One region of the Caproiciproducens sp. NJN-50 genome, then DNA from elsewhere that is predicted to be linked to it. Evidence: a T-box and tRNA genes for the amino acid it is inferred to sense, from the RefSeq annotation. Region 1 holds a T-box; the other holds one or more tRNA genes.
What was found. A T-box is a leader RNA that pairs with one kind of tRNA and senses whether it is charged. The one in region 1 lies ahead of tyrS (tyrosine--tRNA ligase), so its partner is inferred to be a tRNA-Tyr.
Positions count from the first base shown of each region.

Region 2: it has a tRNA-Tyr gene. The T-box ahead of tyrS (tyrosine--tRNA ligase) is inferred to sense a tRNA for this amino acid. The anticodon was not compared.

Region 1 covers NZ_CP035283.1:1,653,966-1,662,973, reverse strand. The annotation lists gene EQM14_RS07995 (arginine repressor) at 1-193, shown strand, start outside; gene recN (DNA repair protein RecN) at 199-1,881, shown strand; T-box leader at 1,912-2,151, shown strand; gene tyrS (tyrosine--tRNA ligase) at 2,210-3,448, shown strand; gene glnA (type I glutamate--ammonia ligase) at 3,725-5,047, shown strand; gene EQM14_RS07975 (ANTAR domain-containing response regulator) at 5,086-5,628, shown strand; gene dapF (diaminopimelate epimerase) at 5,641-6,474, shown strand; gene EQM14_RS07965 (LL-diaminopimelate aminotransferase) at 6,532-7,755, shown strand; gene EQM14_RS07960 (carbamoyl phosphate synthase small subunit) at 7,806-8,882, shown strand; gene carB (carbamoyl-phosphate synthase large subunit) at 8,879-9,008, shown strand, end outside.
Region 2 covers NZ_CP035283.1:377,232-386,239, forward strand. The annotation lists gene EQM14_RS01945 (hypothetical protein) at 188-637, opposite strand; gene EQM14_RS01950 (ArsB/NhaD family transporter) at 662-1,927, opposite strand; gene EQM14_RS01955 (DUF362 domain-containing protein) at 2,759-3,865, shown strand; gene EQM14_RS16815 (hypothetical protein) at 3,967-4,092, opposite strand; tRNA gene EQM14_RS01960 (tRNA-Thr) at 4,302-4,377, shown strand; tRNA gene EQM14_RS01965 (tRNA-Tyr) at 4,418-4,503, shown strand; gene EQM14_RS16230 (hypothetical protein) at 4,508-4,672, opposite strand; gene EQM14_RS16235 (hypothetical protein) at 4,881-5,045, opposite strand; gene EQM14_RS01970 (GntR family transcriptional regulator) at 5,170-5,868, opposite strand; gene EQM14_RS01975 (acyl-CoA dehydratase activase) at 6,351-7,136, shown strand; gene EQM14_RS01980 (2-hydroxyacyl-CoA dehydratase subunit D) at 7,152-8,402, shown strand; gene EQM14_RS01985 (2-hydroxyacyl-CoA dehydratase subunit D) at 8,389-9,008, shown strand, end outside.

The DNA of each region.
Region 1 (9,008 bases):
CGACTACGCGCAGAATATGGTCGCGGTCAAGTGCCTGACCGGAATGGCAAATGCGGTGTGCGCCGCGATGGATGCTCTTCAATGGGAAAATATTGTGGGAACGCTGTCAGGCGACGACACGATTTTTATCTTGACCAGGGATGATAGTTCCGCGGAAAGGTTGTCTTCAGAACTGAAAAAATTTGTCAGGTGATTGCCATGCTGTCACAGCTTTATATCGAAAACATCGCCGTGATTGAAAAAGCACAGATCGATTTTGGCACCGGGTTCAACATCTTGACCGGTGAAACCGGCGCCGGCAAATCCATCATCATCGATTCCATCAATGCGGTTTTGGGGGAAAGAACGTCGCGGGAGCTGATTCGCACGGGCGCAAGCCGCGCTCTGGTTTCCGCGGTTTTTCAGCTTGAGAACGGCCGCGCCGCCGACAGGATTCGGGAGCTTGGCTATTCCGTGGAAGACGACGGGACCGTGATTGTCCAGCGGGAAATTTCCCCGGATGGCAAAACCTCCTGCAGGATCAATGCACGGCCTTCCACCGTTTCCGTACTGAAGGAAGTCGGGAGTCTGCTGATCAACATACACGGACAGCATGAGAGCTACGGTCTGCTGTCTCCGGAGCTGCATGTCGGCTATCTGGACAGCATGGGTTTGCCCGCTGACCTCTCTCTGCGCTATCGGGAGGCCTATCACTCCATGCTGGCCGCAAAAGCGGGGCTGGATTCCTGTCAAACAGACCAGGCCCAGAAGGCACGGCAGATCGACCTGCTGAACTATCAGATCGACGAGCTGGAATCTGCGGATCTTCATCCGGGCGAACAGGAAGAGCTGGATCGCCGGAAGAATCTGTACCGCAATTCCGAGCGGGTCGCGCAGGCGATTTCTCGGGCAAAAGCGGCGCTTGGCGGAGACGAGGAAACATTGGGGGCTGTTTCGGCCGTCTCAGAGGCTGCCGCCGCGCTGAACGATGCGGAACGGTTCCTCCCGGAGCTGCACGGCCTGGCGGAGCGCCTTCAATCCATCTCCTACGATCTGGACGACTGTGGAGAGGAAATGAGAGGCTTTTCCTCTCAACTGGAATATGATCCGTCGGAACTGGACGAAATTGAGACAAGACTGGACGCGATTTACCGTTTGGGCCTGAAATACGGCGGCTCGGTCGAGAAAATGCTTGAATACCTTGAAAAATGCCGGATGGAACTGGAGACAATCCGGCTTTCGGATGAAAACGCGGCGAAATTCAGGGCAAGCTATCAAAAGTTTCATTCGCAGGCAAGATCCCTCGCCGAGGAGATTTCTTGCTGGCGTGCCGGTGCGGCAAAGGTCTTTTCGGAAAAAGTAAAGGCGGAGCTTCAGTTCCTCAACATGCCGGACGTGACTTTTGAAATCCGGCAGGATTCTATTCCGATGGATGAAACCGGCTGCGACAGGATTGAATTCTATATTTCCACCAATGCGGGGGAACCGGCCAAGCCGATTGCGAAAGTGGCATCCGGCGGCGAGCTTTCGCGCATCATGCTGGCAATCAAGACGGTCCTTGCGGGCAGGGACGATATCGGGACCCTGATCTTCGACGAGGTGGACACGGGCGTCAGCGGCGGCGCGGCGCAGAAAGTCGGACTAAAATTGCGGGAAGTTTCCCAAAACCGCCAGGTCATCTGCGTGACGCATTTGGCGCAGATCGCCGCGCTGGCCGACACGCATTTTCTGATCCGCAAACAGGTCCGGGAAAACCGCACGTTCACACGGGTGGACCGTCTGGACCGGGAGGGAAGGCGGAAGGAGCTCGCCCGGATCATGGGCGGAGAGAATGTCACGCCGCTGATGCTTCAAAATGCGGAGGAAATGCTTCGGATGGCGGAAAGACGGCCGGAAGCTTGACAAGAGAACGGAATGCATCTATAATATTTTTCAACAGCTGAGAAGGGAAGAAGTACTCCGGAACAAACGCTCAGAGAGCCTGCGGTCGGTGCGAGTAGGCGCGGTTGCCGGATGAAATACATCCTGGAGCCGCCGGATTGAATTCGTCCAGTAGGTCCGGCCGTAAGGAACGCACGTTACAGCGTGTGGGTATGGTTTTGTACCCGTAAGGCCGCTTCCGTGAGGAAGCCGGTAAACTGAGGTGGTACCGCGGAATTTTCCGCCCTCTGCAAAAACTACTTTGCGGGGGGCTTTTTTATTGTTCCCTGACAAAATGGAGGATGATAGAATGGGTGTTTTTGAGACTTTGGAAGAGCGGGGCCTGATTGCGCAGACAACGGACCGGGAACGGGTCCGCCACCTGCTTAACGAGGAAAAGGCGACGTTTTATGTCGGATTCGACCCAACTGCGGACAGCCTGCATGTGGGGCATTATATTCCGATCATGGTGATGGCTCATCTGCAGCGGGCCGGCCATACGCCGATCGCGTTGTTCGGAGGCGGCACCGGCATGGTCGGCGACCCGACGGGGAAGACCGATATGAGGAAAATGCTGACGGAGGAGGAAATCGCGCACAATATCTCCTGCTTTCAGAAGCAGATGTCCAGGCTGATCGATTTTTCAGATGATAAGGCAATTATGGCCAACAACGCGGACTGGCTCTCCAATCTGAATTATATCAGCTTTCTCCGAGACATCGGCGTTTGCTTTTCCGTGAACCGCATGCTGGACGCCGAATGCTACAAGCAGAGGCTGGAGCGCGGCCTTTCTTTCTTTGAGATGAATTATATGATCATGCAGAGCTATGATTTTCTGGAGCTGTACCGGCGTTATGGCTGCAGATTGCAGCTTGGCGGAGACGACCAGTGGAGCAACATTATCGGCGGCGTGGAGCTGATCCGCAGGAAAGAAAATCAGGAAGCTTTCGGGATTACGGTTACCCTGCTGACCAACAGCGAGGGCAAAAAAATGGGCAAAACGGAAAAGGGAGCCGTGTGGCTCGACCCGAGAAAAACATCGCCGTTTGAGTTCTATCAGTACTGGCGAAACGTCGGGGATGCCGATGTTTTAAAATGCCTGAAAATTCTGACCTTCGTCCCGATGGATCAAATCAACGCGTTCTCCTCTCTGAGCGGCGAGCAGCTGAACCCCGCGAAAGAGCTTCTGGCCTTTGAAGTGACAAAGCAGATTCACGGAGAGGATGAGGCGGTGAAAGCCAGAGATGCGGCGCGGGCGCTTTTTGGGAGCGGCACGGATACGGAAAACATGCCGACCACGGAGCTGTCGCCCTCCGATTTTGCAGACGGAGCCATTGGGATCCTTGATCTTCTGGTCAAGGCAAATCTCGCGCCGTCGCGCGGTGAAGCCAAAAGGCTGGTCGTTCAGGGAGGCATCTCCGCCGACGGAAATAAGGTCTCCGATCCGGCTGCCATCTTTACGGAACAGGACTTTGACAGAAATGGGAAAGCCTGCCTGATTATTAAAAAGGGCAAAAAAGTATATCATAAAATTACGATTTTTCACTGACAATGGTAGGAAGGAACCCTGTTCTTCAACAGGGTTCCTTTTTAGCTATAAAGAATAATTTCTTCGCTGTTTTTGCATTTTTGCTTATGAAAGGCTGCAAAAACATGGAAAGAGGCCGAAATTCAGTCGAATTTTGTGCATTAGAATGAAATCGTTCTTTCAATTCAAAAATGATTGACACGGCTTTTGAAAAAGCATAATATAAATATATTATATTAGGACACACCTGACGAAAACCAAATACCATATGATGTGTTTGTTCCGGGAGGTATCTAAATGCCGTGCATGGGAAGAAACGATATGATTCAAATGCTGCATGACAATCATGTCGATTTTTTAAGTCTTCAGTTTACCGATATTCCTGGATCCTTTAAAAATGTCACGGTCACCGCCGATCAAATTGAAAAGGCCCTGAATAATCAATGCATGTTTGACGGTTCCTCCATGGAAGGCTTCGTCCGGATTCAGGAATCAGACATGTATTTGCAGCCCGATCCCGAAACCTTTCTGATTTATCCCTGGAGTACGCAAAGCGGCCGGGCCGCAAGGCTGATCTGTGAGATCATTGGGCCGGACGGCACTCCGTATCCGGGTGACCCGAGATGCGTACTGAAAAAGACTCTGAAGCGGGCTGCCGATCAGGGCTTTACTTTTTATATCGGCACGGAATGTGAATTTTATCTGTTTCAGACGGACGAACTGGGGCATCCTACCACCGAGACAAACGACACTGCCGGATATTTTGACCTCGGACCTGCGGATCAGGGAGAAAATGCCAGGCGCGACATCTGCCTGGACCTTGAGCAGATGGAATTCGAAATCGAGGCATCCCATCATGAGGCTGCCTATGGGCAGCATGAAATCGACTTCAAAGAAGCGGAAGCACTGACTGCCGCGGATCATTTTTTAACTTTCAAAATGGTGGTCAAATCCTGTGCAAATGAGAACGGGCTATATGCTACTTTTATGCCGAAACCTGTTTTTAGCCGCGCGGGATCGGGCATGTGCATCAACATTTCGCTTTTTCGCAATGGGCGGAATGCTTTTTATGACGCCTCCTCTGAAAATGGTCTGAGCCGTACCGCACTGAACTTCATAGCGGGTCTGCTCCTGCACATCAGAAGCATCTGCGCGGTCACAAATCCTCTGGTGAATTCTTATAAGCGCCTGATTCCCGGCGGCGAAGGGGCTCCCAGTCTGGTGGGCTGGTCTTTTCATCACAGGGGGACCCTGATTCGCGTCCCCTCGCCGCTCGGCCCCGACAGCCGCGTTGATCTGAGAAGTCCGGACCCCACCTGTAATCCGTATCTTTCTTTTGCGCTGCTTCTCTCCGCCGGTATGGATGGAATCGACCGCGACCTGCTTCCGCCTCCCTCTGTCGTTTCGATGCATTTGCCTGAGGCGATACCGGCGGATTCAGAGATGCTTCCAGCCGATCTGGGGGATGCGGTTCGGATGATGAAAGAAGATCCTTTTGTCAAAAAGGTTCTGGGCGATCTTGTTTTTCACAAGTATGTCGAAGCGAAAGAAGAGGAGTGGCGTCAATACTCCACCGCTGTGACTGACTGGGAACTGCACCGCTATTTGGACCGGCTTTAAAAACCAGCGTCTTATCCTTCCCTTCGGAGTTGTTAATTATGAGCAGCATTGTCGTAGCAAATTCAAATCCGGAATACGCTAAAAAAATAACGGCGGTTCTTCGGTCAAGCGGCTTATATGTCAGCACCGTCTGCACAACCGGCGCTCAAGTGATGGATTTTACCAGCAAACATTACCACGGCGGAATTGTGGTGTGCAGCGTAAAACTGCGGGACATGGCTGCCGTCAATCTTCCACGGATGGTCGGTTCCGCCTATGATTTCCTCTTTTTAGTCAGTTCTCAGCTCGCCTCCATGTGCGAATCGCTGGAACAGGCAACTCTGATGCTCCCGATCAGCAGAATGGACCTGATTTCCACGGTGAATATGTTTTTGAATTTGGCCGATTACACCTCACTTACAATCAAAAAAAAGCTGGCCTCAGAAAATTTAGATGAAAAACAATCCATTAAAAATGCAAAGGATTTACTGATGAAACGGAACAACTTTACGGAACCGCAGGCGCATCGATTTATTCAGAAAAAAAGTATGGATAAAGGAAAAAAGATGGCGGAGGCAGCCTTGATCATTCTGAATTCCTGAGGAGGGCCTGAAATGAAATTCACGAAAATGCAGGGGATCGGCAACGATTATATTTATGTGGACTGTTTTCACGAAGCCGTTGAACATCCGTCTGAGCTTGCCGTCAAACTGAGCGACCGCCATTTCGGCATCGGTTCTGACGGCATCATTCTGATTGAACCGTCTGAGCTTGCCGACTGTAAAATGGATATGTATAATGCGGACGGCTCCAGGGGAAAGATGTGCGGCAACGGAATCCGGTGCGTCGGAAAATATGTCTATGAACGCGGCATCATCCAGAAAGAAATTCTGAAAGTTGAAACCCTCAGCGGTGTCAAAACCCTGCGCCTCGACGTTAGGAACGGCCGGGTGGCATCGGTGGAAGTGAACATGGGGACGCCGATCCGGAAAGCGTCCGAAATTCCCGTCGTTTTTTCCAAAGAAGCGGTCCTGAACGAGCCGCTGTCCGTCGGCGGCCGGGAATACCGGATCACATGCGTTTCCATGGGGAACCCCCACTGCGTTGTGTTCGTTGAGGATGTAAACGCTTTGAAGCTGGAGGAAATCGGGCCGCTGTTTGAACATCATCCGATCTTTCCAGACCGCGTCAATACGGAATTTGTTCAGATCCTGGGAAAGGATGAATTAAAAATGCGTGTTTGGGAGCGGGGTTCCGGCGAAACGCTTGCCTGCGGAACCGGCGCCTGTGCTGCGGCCTGTGCTGCGGCGTGGAACCGGAAAACCGGGCGGCAGGTGAAAATACATCTGAGAGGCGGGGACCTTTCCATCCGCTGGGGCGAAGAAACAGATGAAATTTTCTTAAAGGGACCTGCGGAATTTGTCTTTGACGGCGTGGTGAAAATCTGATATAATATACATTTGGAATGAATACTTCTGAATTGTCGGGGAAAGGAATGGCTGAATTTGCTTAAAATCAATGAGAATTTTGTGAAGCTGCCCGCAAGTTATCTGTTTGTTGATATTGCGAAAAAGGTAGAAGCGTTTTCACAGCAACATCCTGAAAAAGAAGTCCTTCGGCTTGGAATAGGAGATGTGACAAGGCCTCTGCCAAAAGCAATTGTCGATGCCATGAAAAACGCCGCACAGGAAATGGGGGATACTTCAACTTTTCGCGGATATGGTCCTGAGGCTGGATATTTATTCTTAAGAGATGCAATTTCCCAAAATGATTATCAGAGCAGGGGCGCCGAGATCGGATCGGATGAAATCTTTGTCAGCGACGGCGCAAAATGCGATACTGGAAATATTGGCGATATCTTCGACCGGGAAAATACCGTGGCGGTCTGCGACCCAGTGTATCCGGTCTATGTTGATACGAACGTGATGGCCGGACGGGCAGGGGACTATTCACCAATAGCCGGATGGAGCAAAATCGTCTATATGCCCTGCAGAAAAGAAAACGGCTTTCTTCCGGAATTGCCGGAACAGCCGGCGGATATGATCTACCTCTGTTTTCCCAATAACCCCACCGGCATGGGGATCCATAAAGCGGAGCTGAAAAAATGGGTGGATTACGCCTTGGAGCATCACTCCGTCATTCTTTACGACGCGGCGTATGAGGCGTTTATTACAGACCCTGAAATGCCGCACAGCATCTATGAAATAGATGGGGCGAAACGGTGCGCAATCGAATTCCGCAGTTTTTCCAAGACGGCCGGTTTTACCGGAGTCCGCTGCGCGTTCACGGTCATTCCCAAAGAACTTTTGGTCAACGGTGTCTCTCTGAACGCCCTGTGGGCACGCCGCCAATCCACAAAAATGAACGGCGTTTCCTACGTTGTCCAGCGCGGCGCGGAGGCGGTCTATTCCGAAGAAGGGCATCGGGGAATCCGCGAAAATATCGCCTATTATCAAAGCAATGCGAAAATCATCCTGGATGGTCTTGCTCAGGCCGGATTCGAAGTTTACGGAGGAACCAATTCTCCCTACATCTGGCTGAAAACACCGAAAGGCTTTTCCTCCTGGGAGTTTTTTGATCTTCTCCTTTCCAGAACAGGGGTCGTCGGGACGCCGGGTTCCGGGTTTGGACAGGCGGGCGAGGGCTACTTCCGTCTTACCAGCTTCAACACCACGGAAAACACACAGAAAGCGGTTCAACGCATCGTTGAATCTTTTTCCGCATCCTGAATTTTTAAGAAATTGATATAAAACAGAGATTTAGAATGGTTGGTGATGGAATGAAAGCACTGCTGACGCTGGAAAACGGCATGACTTTTGAAGGGACAGGCTTCGGAGACGAACACGATACCCTCTGCGAGGTCGTTTTTAACAGCGCAATGTGCGGCTACTCGGAGCTTCTCACGGACCCATCCTACGCGGGGCAAGGCGTTGTGATGGCATATCCGCTGATTGGAAATTACGGAATCTGCTACGACGACATGGAATCGACAAGGCCGTGGGTCTCCGCCTACATTGTTCACGATTTATCGGAAAGATCGAGCAACTTCCGCTGCGATGTGGACCTGAATACTTTTTTGAAGAATAACCATATTCCCGGGATGCAGGGAATTGACACGAGAGCGCTGACGAAAATTCTGCGGGAAAGCGGGACCATGCGCGGAATGGTCGCTTACGGGGATTCCATTGATCCGGAGAGGATGAAGAAACAGGTTCAGTCTTTTGTCCTGGAGCCTACCGTACCGATTGTCAGCTGCAGGGAAAGCTCCGTTTACGGCGACGGCCCGGTCCGTGTGGCACTGGCGGATTACGGGGTCAAGAACAATATCATCCGTTCTCTCGTCAGGCGCGGATGCACCGTGAAGCGTTTCCCCTATGACGCATCGTTTGAGGAGATGATGGAATTTCAGCCGGATGGAATCATGCTGACAAACGGTCCGGGAGATCCCAAGGACTGTAAAAAATCCATTTCGGAGTTAAAAAGGGTATACGAATACGGAATCCCTACCTTTGCAATCTGCCTGGGACATCAGTTGATGGCGCTTGCCATGGGGTTTGATACTTATAAATTAAAATACGGCCACAGAGGAATTAATCACCCTGTAAAGGACCTTTTTGAAAACAGGGTCTTTATCACTTCCCAGAACCACGGCTATGTGGTAAATGGCGGCACAGTCGATCCTTCAGTTGCGGACATTCGTTTTACCAGTATGAACGATGGCAGCATTGAAGGATTGACTTATAAAAACGGCAAAGTCTTTTCCGTACAATTTCATCCGGAGGCTTCGCCGGGCCCGCTCGACACCGGATTTCTTTTCGACAAGTTTATTGCCCTGATGGGAGGGAGCCGTCTGTGAGCAAAAGACAGGATATCAAAAAAGTCGTTATTATCGGTTCCGGGCCGATTATCATCGGCCAGGCCGCGGAATTCGACTATGCCGGAACCCAGGCCTGCCGCGCGCTGCGCGAAGAGGGAATCGAAG
Region 2 (9,008 bases), 1.3 Mb from region 1:
ATGGCAAAGTGCAAAAAAGTTTCCCGCCTTTTTAAAGCGGAAATTTACAACAGAGGTCCCCTGCAGCCATTCCTGCTGCAGGGGACCTCTGTTGTAAGCAATGTGCCGAAAAGAACCGGTCGCCGGAGGGCAATCCGATGCGGCAAATTCTCCTGACGTATGGACCGGAGATTTTCCTTAAGGACAGTCAAAGGGGAGAACTGGTGCTTTGGATCTCGTTAAGCAGGTCTGAAATCTCCTTGATTTTCTCTTTGACTTCCAGCATCCTGTCCTTCGGAATATTGTGGGTCATAAAGACGTCCTTGATCTTTTGGGCGGAATCGTAAAGACTCTGGTTGACGGCGACAAATTCACCGAACACATTGCTGTTGCTTGCGTTTTTGAATTGTTTGATGTCGTTTTTAATGTACTGTACAATCTCCTGCGGTTTTGAAAAGACGCCGGAAGCCGCAGGGTAAGGCTTTACCATCTGAAGAAAATACTTGTTTTTCGCGTTGATGTTATATACATAGAGCAGTTCCGTTTGATCAAAGCTGAAACGGATAAAACTGATGATTCCGTGCAGGCTGGTCACGTTGGCCCCCATCTGTGTCAGCTTTATATCGATTTCTTCCTGATCGGCAGACAAATTATTCATAGACTGCATCCCCCTCACCTCCTATTATAGCAAATAAAACAAAATAAGATAGAGGGTTGACAAAATAATTGACACGATCATCAAAGGCATGCCGTATTTCGTGAAGCGTGCAAAGGTCAGCTTGTAGCCGTGCTTTTCCGCGAGCCCGGCCACGACCACGTTGGCCGAGGCGCCGATGAGCGTGCCGTTTCCGCCGAGGCAGGCGCCGAGGGAAATCGCCCACCAGAGAGGCGAGATGTTCATGCCCTGGGCTCCCATCGCCTTGATAAGCGGGATCAGCGTTGCCACGAGAGGAATATTGTCCAGAACGGAGGATGCCAGCGCGGAAAACCAAATGATGATGATTCCGGTCAGCAGCAGATTATTCTTTGTCAATTGCACGATGACGGTCGCCAGGCTGTTGATCAGGCCGACCTTTTCCAGGGAACCCACGAGGATGAAAAGGCCTCCGAAAAAGAACAGCGTCGGCCATTCGATGTTTAAGAAGACTTCATCGACGCTTTCGCGGCTCAGCAGCAGGAGAAGAGCCGCGCCGCTCAAAGCGACCAAAGCGGAAGGGTAATTGAGCTGCTCGTGGAAAAAGAAGCCGAGGATCACAAGTACCAGCACGGCCAGGGACTTTTTCAGCAGGGAAACATCCTTGATCGATTTTTTTTCGTCGAAGCTGAGAATTTCCAGCTTCTTTTCCTCGCTGACCTGAAGCTGTTTCCGGAACAGAAAATAAAACAGGAAGAAGGTGACGGCGAAAATGATGACGACAATGGGCCCCAGGTTCGCAAGAAAGTCCATAAAGCCCAGGCCGGAAGCGCTTCCGATCATGATGTTCGGCGGGTCCCCGATCAAAGTCGCTGTGCCGCCCAGATTCGAAGCAATGACCTCCGGAATCAGAAAGGGAATGGGGTCGAGCTCCAGCGTGTCCGTGATGACAAATGTCATCGGCACGATCAGAAGAACGGTTGTGACATTGTCCAAAAAGCTGGAGATCACGGCGGTGATCACGCTCAGGCTGAGGATAATTTTCCAAGGGTCCCCTTTCACCCTTTTGGCCGCGAAAATGGCGAGGTATTCGAAAACGCCCGTATCCTTTACGATGCCAACGATGATCATCATGCCGACCAGAACGCCCAGCGTGTTAAAGTCAATGTAGCTCAGAGCCTCGTCAAAGGTCAAAATCCTCAATAATAGAAGGAGAGATGCGCCGGCCAGAGCGGCGATGGTCCGATTTACCTTTTCGCTCATGACCAGCGCCATGACAATGACGAAAATAGTTAAAGAGGCGATCAATTCCATAGATGAAGATTCCTTTACTTAATTTATGTTCGTGTGTTCCAGAAACCGTTCATATGATTGAGCAGAGCGCGTATTCACGGTAAATCGCTAGCAGGGACAGGGTTTCATGGAATCGTTTATTAGAAATCTGCACCCGGATTCATTCAAAAGATTCAAGTTGCCAATCCTGCAGGTCTGTCCGCGCTTTTTGAATGATATCATAATACATACGTCCCTTCAAACTGCTTCCAATAGCGGATAAAAAAACAAAAAACACCGGGCACTCCGCTAAAATGAATTGCAGATTCATCAAAGGGAGGTAAGACCGATGGCTTTTCTAAAGATACGAATTATAGCTTGAACATCCCAAAAATCCGTTGCGGATATTCCGAGATCTCATGCCCGTTTTAACCGGTTCGTTCAAACTCCGCCAAGTGTTTTGCTGTTTTAGGCAAGGAGTGAGATCGATTCGGGAGACACACCTTCATATGCCATCCTGTATTTGCCGTTCTCAAAAAAGATGAATAGAAAGCTTCATGAATGTGTCTAATCATAGCAACACAAATTCCATTTGTAAAGGCTTTTTATAACATTTGTAACTGTAGCTTGTTTGTGCGTTGGAGATGTTTCTGTTTTTAGTCAATTTTATAATCAGCCTGGCCGCTGCTGATTCTGCGGGTTCCGCTCATGGCGTCGGAATGCGGTTTCCGTTTGGAACTGGCCGCAGCGCCCTGCCTCCCGGACACACCGGGCCCGAATTTTAGAAAATACTTTTCATCCTATGGCCTCAATGATATAATATTGATAAAAATCAGGATCACATCAATTTCAGAACTGTGTGGGGGATACAGGATGGGAACTTCAAAAGTATATTTTGCCGATATGCACGCTACCCTGAACGAGAACCTGCTTCAAAAGCTGAAGAGGCTGATGATAACTGCGGGCGTTGGGCAAATTGATTTTAATAGAAAATATGCCGCGATCAAAATCCATTTCGGCGAACCGGGAAATCTTTCTTTTCTTCGCCCGAATTACGCAAAAGTGGTGGCCGATGTTGTCCGGGATCTTGGCGGCAGCCCCTTTTTGACCGACTGCAATACCCTTTACGTCGGAGGCCGGAAAAATGCGCTGGATCACTTGGATTCCGCGTATGGAAACGGCTTTTCCCACGATTCCACCGGGTGCCATATCCTGATCGCGGACGGGCTGAAAGGGACTGACGAGGTGCTGGTACCAGTCGAAGGCGGGGAATATGTAAAGGAAGCCAAGATAGGGCACGCCATTATGGATGCGGATATCATTATTTCACTGACTCACTTTAAGGGACACGAGTCGACCGGGATCGGGGGCACATTGAAAAACATCGGTATGGGCTGCGGGTCGCGCGCAGGAAAAATGGAAATGCACAGCAGCGGAAAGCCCCATGTGGATCAGGAGGCGTGTGTCGGCTGCGGATCGTGCAGGAAAAACTGCGCCCACGGCGCCATTTCCATCGAAAACCGAAAGGCTTCCGTTAACCATGACTTATGCGTCGGCTGCGGAAGATGCATCGGCGTTTGCCCCATGGATGCTGTCTTGCCTGCCTCCGACGAATCCAATGATATTCTGGACAAAAAAATAGCCGAGTATTCCTACGCGGTGCTGCATGACCGCCCTCAGTTCCACGTCAGTCTGGTGGTCGATGTCTCTCCGTACTGCGACTGCCATGCGGAAAACGATATCCCGATCGTGCCGGACGTAGGGATGTTTGCGTCTTTTGATCCGGTCGCGCTTGATCTCGCGTGCGCCAGGGCCGTCAACCGGCAGCCGGCCCTGCCCGGCAGTCTGCTGGAGAAAAGCGAAAAGGTCCATCAAGACCATTTTGCCGATGTTCACCCAACAACGGACTGGAATGTTCTGATCGACCACGCGGTCAAGCTGGGACTCGGAAACCGGGATTATGAACTGGTAAAGATATAAGCGATAAAAATAAGAAAATCTGCGGCGCAACCGGCTTTTGCCGGCGGCGCCGCAGACTTTCTATAAATCGATAAAAATTATTTCTCTATCGCCGTGTTCGTTTATTCCAAGTCGGTGTCAAGCAGACAACCTGAAGGGAACTCCGGAGAGCACCAGCCCTGCGGCTCGTTGGATGGATCGAACGGATCGCTCTCAACGTTCAGATTCCTAATATCTTTTTCTTTCATACCTTGTGCCTCCTTTTTATTTTCTATTAATACTATAGAATAGAGTTTGAGAGAAATCAATAGTAACAATAACGATTATTGTTACTGATTTTTGAGCTGTTTTATCTATATTTAAGATACGCGGTTTTCTGACGAAATATCTTGACAAAGACACGGTAAAATGTTATAGTATTCAAGCGCTGTAAAAAATCATATCCAAGAATACATGTGCTGGCGTAGCTCAGTTGGTAGAGCAGCTGATTTGTAATCAGCAGGTCGGGGGTTCAAATCCGTCTGCCAGCTCCAGTTCAAAAGGAGCTTTGCTTTCCAACAAGGCTCCATATACGGAGGAGTTCCAGAGCGGTCAAATGGGGCAGACTGTAAATCTGTTGCTTTACGGCTTCGATGGTCCGAATCCATCCTCCTCCACCAAAAATCAGACAGGCCCTTTTGGCTTGCCTGATTTTTTATGCAGAAAGGATGGATTCGGAAGGCCGTAAAGAAAACGTGCCGGCGGCACGTTTTTAGGCCGTGGACTTTTACCGTGGTATAGAATTCCGATAACAGCAGCAAACGTGACGATGGTTTTGCTTTTTCCCATTCCATCCTCCTCCACCAAAAATCAGACAGGCCCTTTTGGGCTTGCCTGATTTTTTATGCAGAAAGGATGGATTCGGAAGGCCGTAAAGAAAACGTGCCGGCGGCACGTTTTTAGGCCGTGGACTTTTACCGTGGTATAGAATTCCGATAACAACAGCAAGCGTGACGGTGGTTTTGCTTTTTCCCATTCCATCCTCCTCCACCAAAAATCAGACAGGCCCTTTTGGCTTGCCTGATTTTTTATGCAGAAAGGATAGATTCGGAAGGCCGTAAAGAAAACGTGCCGGCGGCACGTTTTTAGGCCGTGGACTTTTACCGTGGTATAGAATTCCGATAACAGCAGCAAACGTGACGGTGGTTTTGCTTTTTCCCATTCCATCCTCCTCCACCAAAAATCAGACAGGCCCTTTTGGGCTTGCCTGATTTTTTATGCAGAAAGGATGGATTCGGAAGGCCGCAGAGGCGGCGTTATCCGGGTTCTTCCAGGCGCTCTAAAGGCTATTTAAAATAGCTTGGAAACTTCGCTTTGGCCCTGTCGGCTATATTTGATATCGTTTCGAGATGATCCGCCATCTTTTTCTGTGCCAGCAGCATATTTTCCGCCTTGATCGCTTCGACGATCGCGCGGTGCTGATCGATCAGCGCCGGAATTCTGTGATCGAACGCAACATCGAAGTTCCTCCATCTCGCGATATGAAGCATGTCGTCGGCCAGCATCTCGACGAGGGAATACCGGCCGACGCTGTCGATCATCGTTTTATGGAAATCCGAGTCGATCCACGGAAATTTCCCGTTGTAATCCGGTTCATTGCGGCATTTTTCCTGCTCGGCCAGATTCGATTCCAAAGCATTCACAAGGGCGGCCCGATCCTTCTTTTTCAGAGAGGTGAACATCTCGTAAATAACTTCTTTTTCCACCGCGGTGCGCAGCATGAGAAGATCGGAGATATGATTCAGATCAATCAGGCTGACATATGTCCCGCGCTGAGGATAGATTTCAATAAACCGTATTTGCTGAAGGCGGACAAAAGCGCTCCGGATCACGGAACGGGAGACATTGTATTTCTGAGACATCTGGTTCTCACTGATCATCTGCCCCGGTTCCAACTGCAGCTTGATGATGCTCCTTCGTATTTTTTTGTACACTTCATCCGCAGTATAGGGCTGAACGTTTCTTGGCTTTATATTTTCATTCATCTAATTATCCCGCTCTCTTAAAATAAGATCCTATTCCCTTTCCTTAGTTTACTATATGAAAAGAAAAAATGGAATAGGGAAAATATGTTTCGGCTTACTCATGGACCGGCTGTGTGCGGACCACAGGGGAAATTCCGTGCAGAACGGCCTTCAATTCCGGATTTATCGGTCAAAATGCCTTTTTATAATCCAAATATAGGATGCGATTTATGGAAAATGAACAGTTATAATCGGCATATTCTATCCAAAATGGCTATTTACATCGGGAGCATCTATTGGTACAATAGATTTGCAAAACAAACTTGTAGACATGTATACTTATCGACATGTATGGCTAACGAAGGTAACACCTTCAAATCGAAATGGGATAATTAGCAGATAATATGTATACAAGTATACTTATCGACATGTATGCCATTCTGCGCCCTGATATGTCAAAAAAATAACAATATCGGGCGAACGATAGCAGGTGAGGAATTTTTATGTTTACATTGGGCGTTGATATTGGATCGACCACTGCAAAGGCGGTCATTTTAAAGGACGGGAAAGATATCGTTTCTTCCTCCATTGTGGTTGCCACAGTGGGCACGGACGGTGTTTCCCGCGCCATGGAGAATGCGCTTCGGGAGAGCGGAGTCAGACGGGAAGAGATTCGGTTCACGGTCGCCACGGGGTACGGAAGAAAAACCTTCGCGGGCGCCGACCTGCAGCTGAGCGAGCTGACCTGCCACGCCGTAGGCGTTCATCGCGAATTCGGCGATGTCAGAACGGTGATCGACATCGGCGGACAGGATGCGAAGGTGTTGTCGCTGAACGAGGAGGGGCGCATGGCCAACTTTGTCATGAACGATAAATGCGCGGCGGGAACCGGAAGGTTCCTGGACGTCATGGCCAATATCCTCCATCTTGATATTTCACAGCTTGAGGTGGAAGCGGCCAGGGCGGTTCATCCGGCGAATATATCCAGCACCTGCACGGTGTTTGCGGAGTCGGAAGTCATCTCTCAGCTTGCGTCGGGCGTCCGGATTCCGGACCTGGTGGCCGGGATCTGTCAGTCGGTTGCCGCGCGCGTTGCCTCTCTGGTCAAAAGGGTGGGAGTGCGCGAGCAGGTTTGCATGAGCGGCGGAGTGGCGAGAAATGCAGGCGTTCGGAATGCCATGGAAAAGGAACTGGGGGTCAGAATAGTGTACAGCGAACATGCCCAGCTCATGGGCGCTCTTGGCGCGGCGCTGTATGCTTATGATAAAGTTCAAAACGACAATTTATGAAGGAGGTTTTCATTGATGGGTGAAGAAGTTAAGAAGAAAAGACCTGCGCCGGACCCGAATTCGGCAAAGTACAAATTGGGTCAGATTGCGGCCAAGGCTTACAGCGACTGCATGGAGGCGAAGGCGCGGGGCGAGATGGTCGGGTGGTGTGCAAGCAACTTCCCCGTGGAGATACCGGAAACCCTGGGCCTCTCCGTCTGCTATCCGGAAAATCAGGCCGCAGCCATCGCCGCGAGAGGCGGCGGCGAGCGGATGTGCAGCGAGAGCGAGGGGGACGGTTATTCCAACGACCTCTGCGCTTACGCAAGGGTTTCCCTTGCGTACATGAAACTGAAGGACGCGCCGGAGCAGAACATGCCGATGCCGGACTTCGTCCTTTGCTGCAACAACATCTGCAACTGCATGATCAAATGGTATGAGAATATTGCCAGGGAACTGGATATCCCCATGATCATGATCGATATCCCGTTCAACCCCGATTATGAGGTGTCCGACGCGGAGACCGAGTACATAAGAGCCCAGTTCTGGGGTGCGATCCATCAGCTGGAGAAGATTACGGGCAAAAAGTGGAGCGACGAACGGTATAAGGAGGTCATGGAGATTTCCGGGCGCTCCAGCCGCGCCTGGCTGGCGGCGACCTCCTGCGCCAAGTATCTTCCTTCGCCGTTCAACGGCTTCGATCTTTTGAACCACATGGCGGTCATGGTGACCGCGCGCGGCAAAAAGGAAGCAGCGGAAGCGATGGAAACTCTTTTGAAAGAATACGAAGACAACCATGAAAAAGGCGACTCGACCTATCACGGCGAAGAAAAGTACCGCATCATGTTCGAAGGGATTGCCTGCTGGCCGTGGCTGAGGGTTACCTCGACAGGCCTAAAGAGCAGAGGCATCAACATGGTAACCACCATCTACGCGGATGCGTTCGGGTTCATCTATGACGATTTCGACGGCATGTGCCGCGCCTATGCGAGAGTCCCGAATGCAATGAATCTTGAACTTTCCAGGGATAAAAGGATCAAACTCTGCAAAGACAATCACGTGGAAGGCCTTCTGGTGCATACAAACCGCTCCTGCAAGCTTTGGTCCGGGTTCATGGCGGAAATGAGCCGGCAGATCGGCAGGGCCTGTGACATCCCGGTGGTCAGCTTTGACGGCGATCAGGCCGATCCGCGGAATTTCTCCGAGGCGCAGTACGACACGCGCGTTCAGGGCCTGATGGAAATTATGGAAGCAAACAAAGGAGGCCGTTCAGATGGCAATCGATGAATTATTGGCTCAGTTTCATGAAATTGCTGCGTCTCCGAGAAAGCAGCTCGGCAAGTACCTTGCGCAGGGCAGGAAAGTCGTCGCTTGCGCGCCGGTCTACACCCCGGAGGAGATCATCCATTCCATGGGCCTTGTCCCGATGGGCGTGTGGGGCGCGGAGATGGAGGTCCATGAGGCCAAGAAATATTATCCCGCGTTCATCTGCTCCATTATGCAGACGGTGCTTGAGCTTGGGATCACGGGAAAATTTGAGGGGATTTCCGCGATCGTCATTCCCTCGCTGTGCGACTCTCTCAAAAGCCTGGGCCAGAATTGGAAATATGCCGTCCCCGGCATTCCGTTCATCCCCATGACCTATCCGCAGAACAGAAAACCGGATTACGGCGTCAAATTCACGAAGGCGAGCTATGAGAAGGTCATCAGTGATCTCGAGATTGCGACCGGCGCCAAGTTTTCCGAAATTTTGCTCGCGGAGTCCAACCGGATCTACAACGAACACAATGCGGCGATGCGCGAGTTTGCGGAAACGGCTGCGGACCATGCGATCACCGCGGTCCAGAGGAGCGATGTCTTTAAGAGCGCCTGGTTCATGCTGAAGGAAGAACA